DNA from 3 places in the Cytobacillus solani genome. Region 2 is predicted to be linked to each of the others. Evidence: predicted binding sites of a transcription regulator. Region 2 holds the regulator's gene; each other region holds the start of a gene.
The links. Region 2 encodes Rex, which represses fermentation and respiration genes when NADH is low (regulators of the CRP and FNR family bind a similar motif). Its sites were predicted from a motif close to TTGTGAAATATTTCACAA; they were not measured.

Region 1 (6,766 bases), 1.1 Mb from region 2:
ACCATCTGATCCATATACTTTATAGCCATTATATTCAGGCGGGTTATGACTCGCCGTTACTACAATCCCTGCAAAAGCTTGCAGATGCCTCACAGCAAATGATAACTCAGGGGTCGGTCTCAGCTCATTAAACACATATGTCTGAATCCCTCTTGTCGCTAACGTTTTTGCCGCTTCCATTGCAAAATCAAATGACATATGGCGTGAATCATAGGCAATAACAACCCCTCTTTTCATTGCCTCCGTTCCCGCTTCTTCTATGTATGCGGCTAGACCGGCAGAAGCTTTTCTAACGGTGTAAATATTCATTCGGTTCGTACCGACACCGATTTCTCCACGCATCCCGCCAGTACCAAATTCTAAATCTTTATAAAAAGCATCCTCCAGCTTTTTTTCATCTAACGCTAACTTTTGAAGCTCCGATAATAAATCTTGATCCAATTGTTCATGCTTAATCCAGCGTTCAGCTTTCGTTTTCCAATTCATATTCATCCCTCCAAAACTCCTTACATTAAAACATTTCGCTCTAAAAAAATCTACTAATCATCCAAATATTTCTGCAAAGATATATAACCTCTGCTCTTAATTGTATTCACCTATTCCTTACGATATTATTTGTATCAATGAATGTCAAAACTATGACGAAACTCAGAACAAACAAGGATTTTGTGATAATGTTGATTTACAAAGGCAGGACAGTAGGTCATAATTTTATCGTAATTATCTATTGGAGGAGTATAAGATGGAGAAAACAAAAAAAGATCAAAGGGAAACATGGTTATTTGTTTCATGGGCTGCATCCGTTCTTGCCATGTTCGGAAGCCTCTATTTTTCAGAAATCCGTCAATATGAACCTTGTACGCTATGCTGGTATCAGCGAATCCTTATGTATCCAATGGTCATCATATTAGGCATCGCTGTCGTTAAGAAGGATTTTCGGATTAGTATTTATACAATGGTGCTTTCTGCAATAGGCGGCTGCATCTCTCTATACCATTACTCAATCCAAAAGATTTCTTTTTTAGCAGACCATGCTGCTTCATGCGGAAGAGTTCCGTGCACTGGACAATATATAAATTGGCTCGGATTTATTACAATCCCATTTTTAGCATTAATCGCTTTTATCATTATTTTCATTTGCAGTTATCTACTATGGAAAAAGTCAAAGGAGGCAGCATAAGTGAAAAAGGTTTTTATTTTTTTAGCAGTAATCATCCTTTTATTCGGAGCTGTTGCATTACTAACAAAAATGCAAAATGAAGAAAAGATTACAGAAGAGAATCCATATGGAAAAAGCAACCTTCATCCTGAAACAATTGCACAAATGGATGATCCAAATTATCAAAATTTAATCCTTCCTGATCAATTAGAGAAAAAGCTTGATAAAAAAGAGGATGTAACGGTTTATTTTTATAGCCCGACTTGCTCTCACTGTCAAAGAACAACACCAGTGGTCTCACCACTTGCTAAGGATATGAATATAAATCTTACACAGTTTAATCTGCTTGAATTTGAAAATGGCTGGGATCAATATGGAATTAAAGAAACTCCAACCATTGTTCAATACAAAGCTGGTAAAGAAGTAAATCGCATAACTGGGTATCAGGAAGAAGAAGTATTTGAAAAATGGTTTGAAGAAAATACAAAGTAATCTACACTAAAAAAACGCCTGCAAAAAAATTTGCAGGCATTTTATTATTCAAATTAATAATTCATTTGCAGCCTTTGTGTACATGCTGAGCATATCATTCTTCATCACTTTTCCATGAAAAAAGTTACTAAAGGTAAATGGAAAAGACAAACCGAAATCTTGTAAAATATTTACATTTTTTTCGAAAATTTTTTCGTACCTTTCCTCCAGTTTCTCTGTTTCCAGAATAGCTGTGATAATTTGTAAGCTGACAATCACTTGATAGGCTTCCTTTAATGTGCCAAAATATTCAAAATGTCTAGTTGAAGTATATAACACATCTAATTGCTCAAATTCTTTAATATCTTCATCTGGAAAATAATTTGGAAAAATAGTAGAATACATTCTTTGTACAAGCTTCCTGATTTCTTCTTCTTGTTCAGGAGTTGATGCAAATACGATTTTCACCGATAAAACCCACCTTTATAATCCCTTGTAACTATTTTGTAATATACAATAAGAATATCACATCCACTTCTAGTTTTCGGGTGGTAATTAAATCCATGAAACGGTTAAAATACAGATAGGACAAGGGCAAACACGCACTGTAAATAATTGGATTGACTAAAAAGGAGAATAGAATGATACGGACAAAATGTTTTGGTGAATGGTTTGAAATGACATTGCCTTCGAAATGGGAAGGCTATTCTATAGATGATTTATTTAGGATTGTGTGGAAAGCACCAAAGAAACAAATACATACAATTAGAATGGAAATGCATGTAAAGGTAAATGGAGAACTGATTAATTGGAATCAGCCTCTAAAGGAAAGTGATCGACTTCAGCTTAAACTTTTTATGGAAGAGGATTTTGGTGTCATTCCAGCCTATCATGAGGTTGATGTTCTTTATGAGGACGAGCACATGATTGTGTTTAATAAACCGGCAAACATGGATACACACCCTAATTCACCCGAGCAAACAAACACATTGGCAAATGCTGCAGCGTTTTATTTACAGGCAAAAGGCGAGCAGCGAAAAATTAAGCATGTACACCGTCTAGATCGTGATACAACTGGGGCCATTTTATTTGCGAAGCACTCACTTGCTGGATCGATTTTAGATAAAATGCTTGAGAAAAGATCCATTAAACGAACGTATTTTGCACTCGTCCACGGCCGAATAAAAAGGAAAAAAGGAACCATTCAAGAACCTATTGGCCGCGACCGGCATCACCCCACGAAAAGGCGTGTATCTTCATCAGGACAGCCCGCTATAACCCACTACGAGCTGCTCGAATACAGTCCTAGGCAAGATCTTTCCCTCATCCAATGTCAGCTTGAAACAGGTAGAACACATCAAATTCGTGTTCATTTAAGTTTTATTGGACATCCAATCGTTGGAGATAAACTATATGGGGGAAAACCCTTATTCGAGAGACAAGCACTGCATGCAGGAAAGCTTGTCATTCCCCATCCATTTACAGATGAAAACATTGTTGTGGAAGATTTTATGACCATTCCTTTCCTGCATTTACTCAAAAAATAAAAGCCTTCCAGCTGGAAGGCTTTTATTTTATTAATCAGTCGATTTTCTAAATGCTCTCATCAGTAAGCTTAAAAGGAATACAAGCAGTACAGCACCTATAAGTGCAGGGATAATCGCAAAATCCGCAACAACGGGACCCCAGTTTCCAAAAATTAATGTCCCAAGCCATGCTCCGACAAACCCCGCAATAATATTGCCGAATACACCACCTGGAATATCTTTACCAACTACCATTCCTGCAATCCATCCAATAATTCCACCTATGATTAATGCCCATAAAAAGGTAAACATCTGATCCACTCCTTGCTGTTTTATCGTAGTTTTCGTTTTTTTTCTCTTTTTATTACAAAAACCGCTCAGGAATATTATGGAATTTTTTATGTGATTGTAAAAATGCAAAAAGCGATTGCTGTCTAAGCAATCGCTTTCTATATTAACGGCAATAGCCGGGATTCGTAATGAGTGGTTATTTCACTTTTACCCGTACTAAAATTGTCCTAAACAAGAGAATAATCATATTTATACAAAAAAAACCTATGGAACCCTTTCAATATTTCTTAGGAACTCCACAGGTCTTATCAATAAAGCTATTAGTTACTTGGAATTTCAGGCTTCTCAACCATTGGAAGTTCTCCACTTAAGCTTTCCAGGAATGCAACAAGTGAATTCATTTCTTTTTCTGTTAAATTAAGCGGTTTCATCAGAACGCTTTTATTCGCATGATCCCCGCCGCCTTCATTATAGTAGGTAATAACATCTTTCAAAGTTTCAAGGCTGCCATCATGCATAAATGGTGCCGTATGAGCCACTCCTCTTAATCCAGATGTTCGGAACTTCCCTTTATCATCCTCATTTCCCGTTACAGCAAAGCGTCCATCATCCCCACTCATACCTAAATTATGATAATTATAATCAGATAATAACGGACCTGCATGACAAGAAATACAGCCTGCCTTGCCGGCAAATAATTTCATTCCCTCTTTTGCATCGACACTAATGGCATCCTCTTCCCCTTGAAGATAGCGATCAAATGCTGTATCAGCGATAACGATCGTTCTTTCAAAGGCAGCAATCGCTTTTGCAATATTATCAGCAGATATTTTGTCATTAAAGACCGTATTAAATCGCTCTACATAGGTTGGAACCCCATTTAATTCAATCACTAGCTCATCTAAATTTTGATTCATTTCCACTTCCGATTGTATCGGCCCCAATGCTTGTTCCTCTAAGCTTCCTGCTCGTCCATCCCAGAAATTTGTTGGATAATAGCCAGAATTAATGATTGTCGGACTATTTCGCGGGCCATTAAAGCCCTCAAATCCAATAAACTTTGCCATCCCATCTCCATAGCCTGCTCCAGGCGCATGACAGGACATACAGCTTTGAACATTATTCCCTGATAGGCGGGGATCGAAGTATAACGTTTTCCCTAATTCTATTTTTTCCTCTGTCATTGGATTATCAGCAGGAACTGGTATTTCTCCTAACGGTTCAAATTTAGCTTTCGCATCTTCAAGCTCTTGATCAATAACATTTTCTTTCGCTGGCTCTTTCGCATTTTTGTCAGCAGGAGCTGCTGCATCCTCGTTGGCACCGCATGCACCGAGAATTGATAGTACAAATAGTAACAAAATCCCAAAACCCATTCTTCTCATAAATAGCTCCCCCTATTTATTTATTTAGATTCAGTGAAAGAAATGGGATGAATAACCATTTCTTCCATTCATCTTTAAAGTGATTATATAATTAAACTTATTCTTATTTACGTATCACTTTCGAAAAGTTTGTGACATTAATCACAAACTAAGTTTTACTCAGTTAGTATATTGGAAACATATTTGAATGAAAATAATCACATAATAAAAAAAAATGAGTGTTTTTAATACTTTTTTCAACTTTTTTAGGCATATAACTATCTAATTCGCCTTTTTTCGTATAAAATTATTTCGTTTGGATGATATTTTTTTCATGGGGGTAAAAAAATGGCTTTTAAGAAAAAGGACAAATTTAACACATTACTTAGCAGTATCGCACTAAATGTGAAAGAAGGAGCAAATTACTTTGCAGACTATAAACTAAAAAATGTGAGTGATCTTAAAATCTTCTCAGAAACAATGAAGGATTACGAAACAAAAGGGGATTCATATGTTCATGAGGTTATTAAAGAATTAAATAATGCCTTCATTACACCAATTGAACGTGAGGATATACTTGCACTAGCAATGAGCTTGGATGATGTCATTGATGGGATAGAGCACTGTGCGGCACTATTTGAAATGTACTCAATTACACAGGCAGATGACTTTATGCTTAAATTTGTGGATGCCATTAAACATTGTGCTGATGAAATTGAAAAATCAATTGAACTACTATCAAATAAAAAGTTGCAGCAAATCCGTGAACATGCAATCAAAATAAAAGATTATGAATCAAAATGTGATGGCGTGCTAAGACAATCTATTAAACATCTCTTCTCTGTTGAGAAGGATCCTGTACGCATTATTCAATTTAAAGAAATTTACGAAAATCTTGAAGAGATTGCTGACAGCTGTCAAAGTGTGGCAAATACTTTGGAAACCATTATTATGAAAAATGCGTAAGGAGTCTTAGCAAATGGATGGATTTTTAATTCTAACGATTTTAATTGTAGTCATGGCTTTAGCTTTTGATTTTATCAATGGTTTCCATGATACCGCCAATGCCATTGCAACATCTGTTTCAACAAAAGCACTAAAGCCCAGACATGCAATTATTTTAGCAGCAGTAATGAACTTTGTTGGAGCAATGACCTTTACAGGCGTTGCAAAAACAATCACTAAAGACATCGTTGATCCATTTACATTAGAAAATGGGTCACTCGTCATTTTAGCCGCACTTATATCTGCGGTTTTCTGGAATTTACTTACTTGGTACTATGGAATTCCAAGCAGTTCTTCTCATGCGCTTATCGGTTCAATTGCCGGTGCTGCAATTGCCGCTGCTGGCTTTGCCTCACTTAACTACCAAGGATTTCTAAAGATTATTCAGGCTCTTATTTTCTCTCCAATAATTGCCTTTGTATTTGGATTTATCGTCTACAGCATATTTAAAGTTGTATTTAAAAATAATAATTTAACAAAAACAAATCGCAACTTTCGTATCTTTCAAATTTTCACAGCAGCCTTGCAATCCTATACCCACGGGACAAATGATGCACAGAAAGCCATGGGGATTATTACAATGGCTTTAATTGCCAATAACTACGTAACAAGTACAGATATTCCTTTTTGGGTACAATTTTCCTGTGCTTTAGCAATGGGACTTGGAACATCTGTAGGCGGCTGGAAAATTATCAAAACAGTTGGCGGGAAAATAATGAAAATTCGACCTGTTAACGGAGTTGCTGCAGATTTAACTGGTGCAATGATTATCTTCGGCTCCACTTTAATTCACTTGCCAGTTAGTACAACTCATGTTATTTCATCTTCCATTCTTGGTGTTGGTTCAGCTCATCGCCTAAAGGGTGTAAAATGGGGAACCGCTCAAAGAATGCTTATTACATGGGTCATAACATTGCCAATTTCTGCTACAATCGCTGGACTTATTTACC
Region 2 (6,766 bases):
GTGTAACCTTAGTTGGGTCAACGATTCCAGCTTCAACCATGTTTACCCACTCGTTTGTAGCAGCGTTGAAGCCTGTGCCGATTGCTTCGCGCTTTAAGCGGTCAACAACAACAGATCCTTCTAAGCCTGCATTGTGAGCGATTGTGCGTACTGGCTCTTCCATTGCACGTAATACAATGTTGATACCTGTAGCAACGTCGCCTTCAGCTTGAAGAGCTGCTACTTTATTGTATACGTTTAGAAGGGCAACTCCACCACCAGAAACGATTCCTTCTTCTACAGCTGCGCGCGTAGAGTTTAGGGCGTCTTCGATGCGAAGTTTGCGCTCTTTTAATTCTGTTTCAGTAGCAGCACCAACTTTAACAACTGCTACACCGCCAGCTAATTTAGCTAAGCGCTCTTGTAATTTTTCACGGTCAAATTCAGAAGTTGTTTCATCCATTTGAACACGGATTTGGTTTACACGGCCAGCGATTTGTGCACTGTCTCCAGCACCTTCAACGATTGTTGTGTTTTCTTTTGTAACGACAACTTTAGAAGCGCGTCCAAGAGAAGCGATTGTAGCAGATTTAAGGTCACGGCCTAATTCCTCAGTGATTACTTCCCCGCCAGTTAAAATCGCGATGTCTTCAAGCATAGCTTTACGGCGGTCACCGAAGCCAGGAGCTTTAACAGCAACAGCATTGAATGTTCCGCGTAGTTTGTTTACTACTAATGTAGAAAGAGCTTCGCCTTCAACATCCTCAGCAACTAACAATAATGGTTTGCCTTGTTGAACAACTTGCTCAAGTACTGGCAATACTTCTTGAATGCTTGAAATTTTCTTATCTGTAATTAAAATGTATGGATTATCTAGGACAGCTTCCATTTTTTCCGTGTCTGTTACCATATATGCAGAAGCATATCCACGGTCGAATTGCATACCTTCTACTACATCTAGCTCAGTAGTGAAGCCTTTAGATTCTTCGATCGTAATAACGCCGTCGTTGCCAACACGTTCCATTGCTTCAGCAATTAGTTGTCCTACTTCTTCGTCAGCAGCAGAAATAGCAGCAACTTGTGCGATGGATTCTTTGCTTTCGATTGGCTTAGAAATTGCTTGTAATTCTTCTACTGCAGTTAAAACTGCTTTTTCAATTCCTTTGCGAATGCCCATTGGGTTCGCACCAGCTGTTACGTTTTTAAGACCTTCACGAATCATTGCTTGAGCAAGTACTGTTGCAGTCGTTGTACCATCACCAGCAACATCGTTTGTCTTGCTTGCTACTTCAGCTACAAGCTTTGCTCCCATGTTTTCGAAAGCATCTTCTAATTCAATTTCTTTAGCAATAGTTACTCCATCATTTGTGATTAATGGAGAACCGAATTTTTTCTCAAGAACCACGTTGCGTCCTTTTGGTCCAAGAGTTACTTTTACTGCATCTGCAAGGGTATCTACACCGCGTAGCATCGCACGGCGAGCATCTTCACTAAATTTGATCTCTTTTGCCATTTGTAAAAACCTCCTCTAGAATTATGAAAAGTTATCTTTTAGAATCTATCTGAGTATTGTTTATTAACCGATAATAGCAAGAATATCATTTTCACGTAAAATCAAGTATTCTTTGCCTTCGTATTTCACTTCTGTTCCAGCATATTTTGAGAAGATGATACGGTCGCCGTTAGCAACTTCAAGGGCTACACGCTCACCATTTTCAAGAACGCGGCCAGTTCCTACAGCAACAACTTTACCTTCTTGAGGCTTTTCTTTAGCAGTGTCCGGCAAAACGATGCCGCTTGCAGTTTTTTCTTCAGTTTCAACAAGCTCGATAATAATTCGATCACCTAGTGGCTTTAACAAGTGAAACAACCTCCTCAATTTATATGTAATATTTTTTATTAGCACTCTATCCATCCGAGTGCTAACACAATTATTATATTAAAGAAAACGAACACTATTTGCAAGGGTGAAGCTCAAATTTTTACAAAAAATATTCATAGCCAAAATTTGCTTCAATCGAAGTATTATTTTGCAATAGTTATGACTATCGAACTGTTCTATTTGAAACTAGAAGCTAATTATGAGTAAAATGAAAGATGGTAGAGAAGCGAGTGAATAATCACCTCGGCCAACCAACCTATTAGAAGGAGACAATACATTGAAAAAAGAATACTGGATCATTCTTATTGCATATATAGCCATGCAATTTTCATCGATTATAGGCGTTCCACTTCTCATGTTTACCGGTACTTTTTTTGGCAAAAGTCCTAAAGACATGCAAGTACTTTCTGTACCCTATTGGATTGTCATTAGCTTTTCAATTACCTTCATTATTACTCTTGTGCTATTACGGAAAGAAATGAAAACAGTCCGGGAATTGCGGGATGCTTCTTCTGTTCCAACTTCTATCGCATGGGCAGTTGGAGGGATCTTCCTAGCCTATTTCGCCCAAATAATGGCGGCAAGTATCGAAAACATGGTTGGCATTGAAATGGGGTCCGAAAATACACAGGACATCCTGATGCTTATCCAAACCTTCCCGGCCGTAATAATCGTCAGTTCCATCATCGGACCTATATTAGAAGAAATCGTTTTTCGAAAAATCATTTTTGGATCCCTGCATAAACGATTGAACTTCTTTTTATCAGCATTAATCAGCTCTGTCATTTTTGCCCTAGCACATGCAGAGATTGAACATACGCTTTTATATTCTGCGATGGGATTTACGTTTGCTTTTCTTTATGTAAAAACAAAGCGGATTATTGTACCGATCTTCGCTCACGTGACAATGAATACACTTGTTGTTATTCTGCAGCTTAATAAGGAGCCAATAGAAAACTGGCTGGAAAAAATAGAAAAAATACAATCTTTTATTGGAGGATTTATATGAGAAGGTCACCATTATTTTCAGGCATTATCTATATTATTCTCGGTCTCCTCTTTACATACATCGCCATTCAAAACATACAAAGGGAACAAGGATGGGGAATTTTCACTGTATTTCTAATTATTATTGCAACCTTTGACTTAGGCGGCGGTCTGCGCATGGTTGCTTTTCATTTCAAATTAAAAAATAGCCTAAAAAATAAATGAGCCTCCATTTTGAGAGGCTCATTTACTTTAATATTTTATTCTTCTTTTTCACTTTCTGTCGGGTAATGCTTTAAGAAATAAATAAGAGACTGAAGCTCTACAGCTAAATCAATATGATGAATTCTTATTGTCGATGGGACAGATAGCCTAGCTGGTGTAAAATTCAAAATTCCATTTACACTTCCCTGAACAATCCGGTCAGCGATTGATTGAGCAGCAGGTGCAGGAACGGTTAATATCGCCACTTGAATATTGTGTTCTTTAATTACTTTTTCTAAATCATCCATATGAAAAACGGGAACTTCCCCAATTTTTGAACCGACTTTATTTACGTCTACATCAAAAGCAACTTCAATTTTTGTATTATTATTTTTCAAAAAGTTATAATTCAGAAAAGCAGTGCCTAAATTTCCTACTCCGATTAATGCCACCTTTGTCAGTTCATCCTGGTCTAATGTCTTCCGGAAAAATGTAAGCAAATAATTGACATTATACCCGTATCCCTTTTTCCCCAATGCCCCAAAGTAGGAAAAATCCCTGCGAATGGTGGCAGAGTCCACCTTTACTGCCTCACTTAGCTCAGCTGATGATACCCTTTGCTTGCCAGAGGAATGTAAATTTTTTAGAAATCGATAGTACAAAGGGAGCCTTTTTGCAGTTGCTTGCGGAATTTTCACTGATTCATTCGCCATTATTCATCCACTCTCCCAAAGTTACATTATTTAGTGTCTCTTTTAAAGTCTCCATTTTTACCGCCTGTTTTTTCAACTAAATACGTTCTGCCAATGATCATTCCCTTATCAACCGCTTTACACATATCATAAACGGTCAAAGCACAGACAGATGCCGCTGTGAGCGCTTCCATCTCAACGCCAGTGTTTCCTTTTGTTTTAGCTGATGCCGTAATTAATAGGGTATATTCCTCTTGATCCATTACCCATGAGAAGGAAATATCCACACCAGTTAGCGGAATAGGGTGACACATCGGGATGATTTCCCAGGTTTTCTTGCATGCCATCACTCCTGCAACTTGAGCGACTGCAAGGACATCCCCTTTTTTCATTTTATTAGAAGTAATTTTTTCATATATTTCTTTATTTACAATAATACTTGAGTGAGCAATCGCTGTTCGGACAGTTTCAGGCTTATCACTAACGTCAACCATTTTTGCTCGGCCCTCTTGATTAAAATGAGTAAAATCTGTCATGTACATACACCTCTCTACAAAATGATACACTATTTTTATCCATTTGTATGCAATTTGTACAACCATTCACTTACGCAAAATGTATCGGTTATTGCCCATCATATATGAATGAGTTACACTAACTCTAGAATATAGAGGTGAAAAAAATGATTTTATTACAAGTAAATCAATTAATGAAAAATTTTGGTGCTGATCCTATTTTATCGAATATAAAGCTAGAAGTACAAACAAGAGATCGAATTGCCCTTGTAGGCCGTAATGGAGCTGGTAAATCTACTCTACTAAAAATTATTGCAGGGCAAATGTCTTATGAGTCCGGAGAAATAATTAAGCCTAAGGATGTAAAAATAGGTTACCTAGCTCAAAATACAGGCTTAGAATCTGAACAATCCATTTGGAATGAAATGTTAACAGTATTTGCGCATTTTCAAACCCAAGAAAAAGAATTACGCAGGCTTGAAGAACGTATGTCTGATCCCGAAGCTATGGGAAATCAGCAGGAATATGAGCGAATTTTGTCCGAATATGATAAACGTCAAGTTCAATTTAAAGAAGAAGGCGGTTATCAATACGAGTCAGACATCCGTTCAGTTCTCCACGGCTTAAATTTCCATTCCTTTAGCTACGATACAAAAGTATCAACATTAAGCGGAGGGCAGAAAACAAGACTTGCTCTCGGAAAACTATTATTAACAAAACCCGATATTTTAATCCTGGATGAGCCTACCAATCATTTAGATATCGATACTCTAACGTGGTTAGAGCAATATTTACAAGGATACGACGGGGCCATATTAATTGTCTCACATGATCGTTATTTTTTAGATAAAGTGGTTTCACAAGTATACGAACTATCAAGACTTCAAATTCGTAAATATACAGGGAATTACAGTGCCTACCTCGACCAAAAGGCAGCAAATTTTGAACGTGAAATGAAAGAATATGAAAAACAGCAGGAGGAAGTAGCAAAGCTTCAGGATTTCATTCAACGAAATCTTGCACGAGCTTCCACAACAAAAAGAGCTCAGAGCCGCCGCAAGCAGCTTGAAAAAATGGAAGTAATGGACAGGCCCCTAGGAGATGAAAAATCTGCCTCTTTTGGCTTCCAAATTGATAGACAATCGGGAAATGATGTATTAAAGGCTGACTCAATCGCTATTGGTTATCATGGAGAAGAGATTTCAAACAGTATTTCCTTCAGGATTACTAGAGGGGAAAGCATTGCCCTTGTGGGACCAAATGGGGTTGGAAAATCTACTCTATTAAAAACAATCATTGATAGATTGTCACCTATTTCAGGTCATTTTCATTATGGATCAAATGTTTCCATCGGATACTACGATCAGGAACAAGCCGAACTATCATCGAATAAGCGAGTTTTAAATGAGCTATGGGACGAATTTCCACTTAAGCCTGAGAAGGATATCCGAACTGTGTTAGGGAATTTCCTTTTCTCTGGTGATGATGTTTTAAAGAATGTATCTACCTTAAGCGGAGGAGAAAAAGCTCGGCTAGCACTAGCTAAGTTAATGATGCAACAAGCAAATTTTTTGATTCTGGACGAGCCTACTAACCATCTTGATTTAGATAGTAAAGAAATATTAGAAAACGCACTTATCGATTATCCTGGGACTATCCTTTTCGTTTCTCATGACCGCTACTTTATTAACCGTATTACAACAAAAGTGATTGAACTGAGCAAGAGTGGCACAACTGAGTACCTTGGTGATTATGATTATTATATTGAAAAGAAGCAAGAGCAAGAAGAATTGAAGGCATTAGATACCGTACAAAATCATTCAGCATCAAATCAGCCTAATCAGGAAAAAACCAGCTATCAGCTTGATAAAGAAGCAAAAAAAATGGAAAGGCAACGCCAAAGAAGATTAGAAGAAGTAGAAAAGCAAATCGGAGAATTAGAAGTTCAAATATCTGAATATGAGCAGCAATTATGTGAGCCTGAGGTTTATCAAGATCATGAAAAAGTACTGGAGATTACGAATAAAAACAATGAGGCAAAAGGTAAATTAGACGAACTGGTCGAAGAATGGACCGAATTAGCAGATTAAGAAAAGCGGAAGCGCCTTGATCATCGCCGTACAAACTGAAAGGGCCGTGACTGAGATATAGGAGACACAATGAGCGATAGCGAATTGATGTCGACTTATCGTAGGGAGGGGACCTGAAGTTTGATAGGCGATAGGCGCTGGCGCTAGACATAAGAAAAAGGAACTGGGGATATGTACACCCTTTGTTCCTTTTTTGTCCACAAAACTATTCACAAAATATAGCCTGAAATGAAAGACTTCCACAGACTTTTCCACATTATCCACAATAAACAGCCTTATTATCCACAATTCCCACAGAAATTATCTGATTTTTCTATTTATCCACAAGAAAGTCCCCACTTTCCAATGAGGACTTCTTCCTAGCTGTTCCTTAATTGTGGATAGTAATATCGAGACCTGGATTTGCATTCAAAGCCA
Region 3 (6,766 bases), 2.2 Mb from region 2:
GCAATCGCTGATGCGATAGTTAAATGACTTGTTTCTTCACGATAATAGCCATTGACTTCACTTGACTTAATCCCATGAACTCTCAGCTGCTCATCCAATAGGATTCTTGCCCCGGAACCTCTTTCACGGTTAATAATTTTTACATCTTCTCTGTTTAAATCAGCCCATCCTTTTATGTTTTTCGGATTCCCGTTTTTTACATAGAGACCAGCCCATCTTGATAAAAAGTTAATGACAATAAACGGAAAACCCGTCAGGATTTTTTTTACGTATGGGATATTATATGTCCCTGTATCTCCATCAAAAAGATGGAGGCTCACTAAATCACATTGGTTATTATACATCGATATTAAACTGTTTAAGCTGCCGGAATATACACGTAAAGGACGCAGCTCAGTCTCCCCCTTTTCCAGCTGCTTGGCAAGTAAGTCTAATGCTAGGTCCTGCCCGCTAATTACAAAGGATTTCGGCTGGATTTCAGGAATGCTCTGTTTACTAACAGGTACTCTTATGCTCCCTCCTGTTTTCTTCCTATTTTTATATTCTTCTAAATCCTTCATATCCACTCTCATTTGCCTGCCGACCCGATAGGATGGCAATTCATTTTTTTTTATTAAATCATAAACAGTTAGCTTAGAGACTTTTAATAAGGAAGCAACTTCTTCAATTGTGTATGAAACATCATTATCAGACATAGAATCCATCCAATCATTTTTAATAATGTGATAAATATTACTGTTATAATTAGTTATAACTAATTATAATTAATTATAACTTGTTAAATAAAAATATAAATAGTTAGGATGATTGAAAAATGAAATGTAAAAGTTTAATGTTTATTCTGTCTTTGCTGTTCATGCTGATTATCAGTGGATGCTCAAATAAGCAAACAGATGATCCATCTAAAAAGACAGCAGATGCAGATATAGCAGAAACTGTAGAACTTACGGTTTCGGCTGCTGCTAGTCTAGAAGATGCGATGAATGAAATGAAGCCTCTCTTTGAAAAGGAAAACAAAAATATTAAGCTTTTCTTTAATTATGGCGGCTCAGGATCGCTTCAGAAGCAAATTATTCAAGGTGCCCCTGTTGATCTCTTCTTTTCAGCAGCGCAGGATCAATACAATGACCTTATAAAAAAAGATCTTATTGAAAAAACAAAAGGGAAAGATCTTTTACAAAATTCGCTTGTCTTAATCATACCAAAAGAATCAGATCATCGGGTAAAAGGTTTTAAAGATCTGACAAACTTTGAGGATGGAAAACTGGCCCTTGGTACACCAGAAGCGGTCCCTGCTGGAAAATATGGGAAACAAACGCTTGAAAATATGAATCTTTGGAATAAAATGGAGAATCAACTTGTCTTTGCAAAAGATGTGAGACAAGTGTTAACATATGTAGAAACTGGAAATGTCGATGCAGGGATTGTTTATAAGACCGATGCATTAATGTCAGACAAAGTTGAAATCGTTGAAGAAGCTAATAGCAATAATCACGATCCTATTGTTTATCCTGTAGGCATTTTGAAAGGAACGAAACATATGCAAGAAGCCGAAAACTTTTTTCAATTCCTTCAAGAGGAATCCGCTAAAAAAATATTTGAAAAATACGGATTTATTGTAATGGATTGATTGGAATGAATGATTCATTTTTTTTACCAGTACAACTCTCATTAAAAATTGCTTTCGTGTCACTTATTATTGTTTTTATACTTGGGATTCTCCTAGCAAAATTTATGGTTAAAAAGAAGTTTAAAGGGAAAGTCATCGCTGAAACAATCCTTTTGCTTCCTCTTGTGCTTCCGCCAACCGTTATTGGTTTTCTATTAATTGTATTTTTTGGGAATACAAGTCCTGTGAGTAAATGGATAGAGTGGATTTTCGACCAGCCAGTGATGTTTACTTGGTGGGCTGGTGTAATTGCGTCAACAGTTGTTGCTTTGCCACTTATGTATCAGTCTGCAAAAACAGGATTTTCAACTATTGATCCTGCTGTAGAAGAGGCCGCAAGAGTAGATGGAGCTGGAGAATGGAAAGTATTTCTTCTAGTGACAATGCCTCTTGCTTATCACTCTCTAATTTCTGGCGCCATACTTAGCTTTGCAAGAGCTTTAGGTGAATTTGGTGCCACATTAATGTTTGCCGGAAATATTCCTGGGAAGACACAAACGATGTCTACTGCAATTTATATGTCAATTGAATCAGGAAATATGAAGCTTGCGTGGCTTCTTGTTTTAACCATGATTTTAATTTCGTTTTTTATGTTACTTATTGTTACTAGAATTAAATAGTTTGATTAAATCAATGAAAATAATCATAAAGTAGACAAGTTCTCCCCCCCTCCCTGCATATCTATAATAATAGACAACCATTTGTAAGGGGGAGAAAAAATGCCATTTTTTGTGTTGAAAAAACGGTCCATTATTGTGTTTCTTATTTTAATTACTGTTGTTGCATCGGCATCTATTTGGTTAATTTTGAATACGGGTGCTGAAACAGTTTTTAATCAGGAAACGGAGGATGAAGTTCGTGAGATTCATATGGTTACAGGGGAATTTAATGCTACAATGCCCGATGGCAAAGAAATAGAATCATATCGCTGGGACCCTGGGACGATCTTTATGGAAAAAGGAGAAAAAGTGAATTTAATGATCTCTGGTGTAAATGGTGCAGAGCATCCTTTTTCTATTGAGGGAACAGATATTGAAGGCATAGTGAAAAAAGGCGAGGAAACCATTGTTCCACTTCAATTTAGAAAAGATGGAGTTTACCGGCTAATTTGTCATACACATCATGATAAATCACAAAACGGACCGATGATTGCATACATTGTAGTTGATTAATAGAAAAGGCACCGGAAAAAATCCGGTGTCTTTTTTATATTATCTAAAAATAAACATCTGTGTCCAATAATGACCATAGGAGCCGCCTTTTACATAACCGACGCCGATTTCAGTGAAAGTGCTTGAAAGAATATTTTTGCGATGCCCTTCGCTGTTCATCCATGCTTGAACGACTTCATATGGAGTAGCCTGTCCAGCTGCAATATTTTCTCCAGCCGAACGGTATGATATGCCGAAGCTCTTCATCATTTGGAATGGTGTTCCATAAGTTGGGGAGTTGTGGTCGAAATATTTTCGATCAATCATATCCTGAGATTTGTATCTTGCAACTCTTGCAAGCTCCCAATTTGATTTTAACGGGTTTAGTCCATACTTAGCTCTTTCCTGATTAACAAGCTGTACAACTTGATCTTCTACACTTGTTGTAGCTACTGATAAGCTTGGAATATTTACTTTTTGTCCCGGATAAATCATGTTAGGATTAGAAATTTGCGAGTTTGCATTGATAATCTCAGTAACACCTACTTGGTATTTAACAGCAATTTTCCACATGGTATCACCGGACTGTACAGTATGTATGGTAGAAGCGCTTGCATGAATAGAAAGTCCAAAGGCTAGAGCGACAGACAACAAAATAGTGAGTGAAATCTTTTTAATTGTTTTCATAATTCTATTAAACCAAACTCACTTACTCTATTAAACCGGTAAATGCTGCCTATTCATTTCGTCATTTTTCCATATTAGTTGTATTCTTCTTTTGGTAAAAGTTTAATCTTATTAATGATAAGTAGAATTTATATAACAGGGTTACTATTTTTTGTATCAGTTATAATACAGTCCATCAAGAATAGAAGGAGTAATTTTAACATTAACAAATTTACCTTCATCTAACCATTGATATATCAATGTTCACAATTCAGTCGAAAAGTTTGTGATTGTCTTCACTAATTATCTGTTATACTCAAATTGTAGATGTTCTTAGCACCTGTATCATACAACATTAACCCGAGGTGATTGACAATGGAACAATGGAAAGGCTTTAAAACTGGAAATTGGGAAAAAGAAGTAAATGTCCGTGATTTTATAATAAACAATTTCACTCTATACCTTGGAAATGAAAACTTTCTTGAAGGTCCAACTGATTCAACGACTTCCCTTTGGAATCAAGTGATGGAACTAACTAAGCAGGAACGAGAAAGTGGCGGTGTCCTTGATATGGATACTGAAATCGTTTCAACAATCACTTCACATGGACCAGGTTATTTAAATAAAGATAAAGAAAAAATTGTCGGCTTCCAGACAGAAATGCCTTTTAAACGCTCCCTTCAGCCCTATGGTGGTGTACGGATGGCAATTTCCGCCTGCGAATCCTATGGCTATGAAGCTAGTAAAGAAATGGAAAAGATTTTTACTGAATATAGGAAGACACATAATCAAGGTGTATTTGATGCTTATACAGATGAAATGAAGCTTGCTCGTAAAGCCGGAATTATTACAGGTTTACCAGATGCTTATGGACGCGGAAGAATTATTGGAGATTACCGCAGAGTAGCGCTCTATGGTGTTGATGCACTAATTAAGGAAAAGAAAACAGATTTAAAAGCAACGAGCCGTGTAATGGCAGAAACGAATATTAGGCTTCGTGAAGAGATATCAGAACAAATTCGTTCATTGAAAGAATTGAAGCAGCTCGCATTGATTTATGGCTTTGATATTTCAGATCCTGCCAGCAATGCAGCAGAAGCATTTCAGTGGCTATATTTTGCCTACCTTGCGGCAATAAAGGAACAAAATGGTGCAGCGATGAGTCTTGGCCGTGTATCGACATTCCTTGATATTTATTTAGAAAGAGATCTTCAAAACGGTGTGTTGACTGAACAAGAAGCGCAAGAACTTGTCGATCATTTTGTTATGAAGCTTCGTCTTGTTAAATTTGCAAGAACACCAGATTACAATGAATTGTTTAGTGGGGATCCAACATGGGTAACGGAATCAATTGGCGGGATGGCATTGGACGGACGCCCTTTAGTAACGAAGAATTCTTTCCGGTTCCTTCATACTTTAAATAACCTGGGTCCAGCACCAGAACCAAATTTAACTGTTCTTTGGTCTGCGAAACTGCCTGAAAACTTTAAGGAATATTGTGCAAAAATGTCCATTGAGACAAGCTCTATTCAATATGAAAATGACGACATTATGCTTCCCGAATTCGGAGATGATTACGGAATTGCCTGCTGTGTTTCAGCGATGAAAATTGGTAAACAAATGCAATTCTTCGGTGCACGTGCCAATTTAGCGAAAGCCCTTCTCTATGCAATTAATGGAGGGAAAGATGAAAAGCTACATGCTCAAGTCGGACCTGAATATGCACCGATAACAGGAGAACTGCTTAACTACGAAGAAGTGATGAATAAATTTGATCATATGATGGAATGGCTGGCGGATTTATATATTAATACGTTAAATATTATCCATTTCATGCATGATAAATACAGCTATGAAAGAATTGAAATGGCGCTTCATGATTCTGATGTTATTCGTACAATGGCAACGGGTATCGCGGGGCTAAGTGTTGTTGCTGATTCATTAAGCGCAATCAAATATGGACAGGTAAAAATCGTTCGTGATGACAATGGTTTAGCAGTTGATTTCATTACTGAAGGTGATTATCCCAAATACGGGAATAATGATGATCGTGTAGACAGCATTGCGGTTGATATTCTTAAACGCTTTATGAAAAAACTGAAAAAGCATCAAACCTATCGTGATTCTGTTCATACATTGTCTATTTTAACAATTACGTCAAATGTTGTGTATGGAAAGAAAACGGGAAATACACCTGATGGACGACGTGCGGGTGAACCGTTTGCACCAGGAGCTAACCCAATGCATGGCCGTGATACGAAAGGTACACTCGCTTCCCTTTCTTCAGTAGCGAAGCTCCCCTATCAATATGCATTGGACGGTGTTTCAAATACTTTTTCGATTGTGCCTAATGCGTTAGGTAAAGATAATGAAAGCCGTGTTCGTAATCTCGTGTCTATACTTGATGGCTACACAATTAAATCTGGGCATCATTTAAATGTGAACGTCTTTAATCGGGAAACATTGGTAGATGCAATGGAGCAACCAGAATTATACCCGCAATTAACAATCAGGGTATCAGGTTACGCGGTAAACTTTATTAAGCTGACGAAAGAACAGCAGCTGGACGTTATAAATCGTACGTTTCACGAGACTATGTAATAAAAAAACGGAAGTAAAAATGTAATCGGTATCCTTGTCAAACTCTCATACTCACTTACCGTTCAAATGAAAGGAAGATTATCATGATCGGAAACATACATTCAATTGAAACATTTGGAACCGTTGATGGACCAGGCATTCGATATGTGGTATTTACACAGGGCTGTCTGCTCCGCTGCCAATTTTGCCATAATGCCGATACGTGGGAGATAGGCACAGGCAAGCAAATGTCTGTTTCTGAAATCATGTCTGATATAAAATCCTATCTTCCTTTCATTGAAGCATCTGGGGGTGGCATTACTGTTAGCGGAGGTGAACCACTACTACAAATCCCCTTCCTTATTGAACTCTTTAAGGAATGCAAGAATGCTGGGATTCATACCGCAATTGATTCATCAGGTGGCTGTTATTCCAAGGCACCGTTATTTCAAAAACAATTAAAAGAGTTAATGCAATATACTGATCTCGTTCTACTCGACTTAAAACAGATTGATAAAGAGAAACACAAAAGGCTGACTGGTTTAACCAATGAACATATCTTATCATTTGCTTGGTACTTATCTGACCATGAGGTACCGGTTTGGATTCGCCATGTACTTGTTCCAACCATTTCAGATGATGAACAGGACTTAAAAAAACTAGGTGAGTTCATCCGTTCATTAAAAAATGTGCAGAAGGT

Region 1: a site for Rex is predicted at 4,962-4,979, ahead of FI644_RS01505 (cytochrome-c peroxidase). Genes of this name have one in related genera too.
Region 3: a site for Rex is predicted at 3,771-3,788, ahead of pflB (formate C-acetyltransferase). Genes of this name have one in related genera too.

What each region holds. Positions count from the first base shown of each region.
Region 1 is NZ_CP041305.1:288,867-295,632, forward strand. Features, by position in the region: gene FI644_RS01475 (phospho-sugar mutase) at 1-486, opposite strand, end outside; gene FI644_RS01480 (disulfide oxidoreductase) at 743-1,180, shown strand; gene FI644_RS01485 (thioredoxin family protein) at 1,181-1,651, shown strand; gene FI644_RS01490 (YhcU family protein) at 1,700-2,098, opposite strand; gene FI644_RS01495 (RluA family pseudouridine synthase) at 2,272-3,177, shown strand; gene FI644_RS01500 (GlsB/YeaQ/YmgE family stress response membrane protein) at 3,208-3,468, opposite strand; gene FI644_RS01505 (cytochrome-c peroxidase) at 3,768-4,832, opposite strand; gene FI644_RS01510 (DUF47 domain-containing protein) at 5,160-5,777, shown strand; gene FI644_RS01515 (inorganic phosphate transporter) at 5,791-6,766, shown strand, end outside.
Region 2 is NZ_CP041305.1:1,368,268-1,375,033, forward strand. Features, by position in the region: gene groL (chaperonin GroEL) at 1-1,492, opposite strand, end outside; gene groES (co-chaperone GroES) at 1,556-1,840, opposite strand; gene FI644_RS06835 (CPBP family intramembrane glutamic endopeptidase) at 2,139-2,870, shown strand; gene FI644_RS06840 (YdiK family protein) at 2,867-3,073, shown strand; gene FI644_RS06845 (redox-sensing transcriptional repressor Rex) at 3,109-3,765, opposite strand; gene moaC (cyclic pyranopterin monophosphate synthase MoaC) at 3,792-4,280, opposite strand; gene FI644_RS06855 (ABC-F family ATP-binding cassette domain-containing protein) at 4,427-6,349, shown strand; gene tsaD (tRNA (adenosine(37)-N6)-threonylcarbamoyltransferase complex transferase subunit TsaD) at 6,720-6,766, opposite strand, start outside.
Region 3 is NZ_CP041305.1:4,386,940-4,393,705, reverse strand. Features, by position in the region: gene FI644_RS22070 (substrate-binding domain-containing protein) at 1-695, opposite strand, end outside; gene modA (molybdate ABC transporter substrate-binding protein) at 815-1,630, shown strand; gene modB (molybdate ABC transporter permease subunit) at 1,636-2,289, shown strand; gene FI644_RS22055 (cupredoxin domain-containing protein) at 2,389-2,841, shown strand; gene safA (SafA/ExsA family spore coat assembly protein) at 2,881-3,393, opposite strand; gene pflB (formate C-acetyltransferase) at 3,862-6,087, shown strand; gene pflA (pyruvate formate-lyase-activating protein) at 6,171-6,766, shown strand, end outside.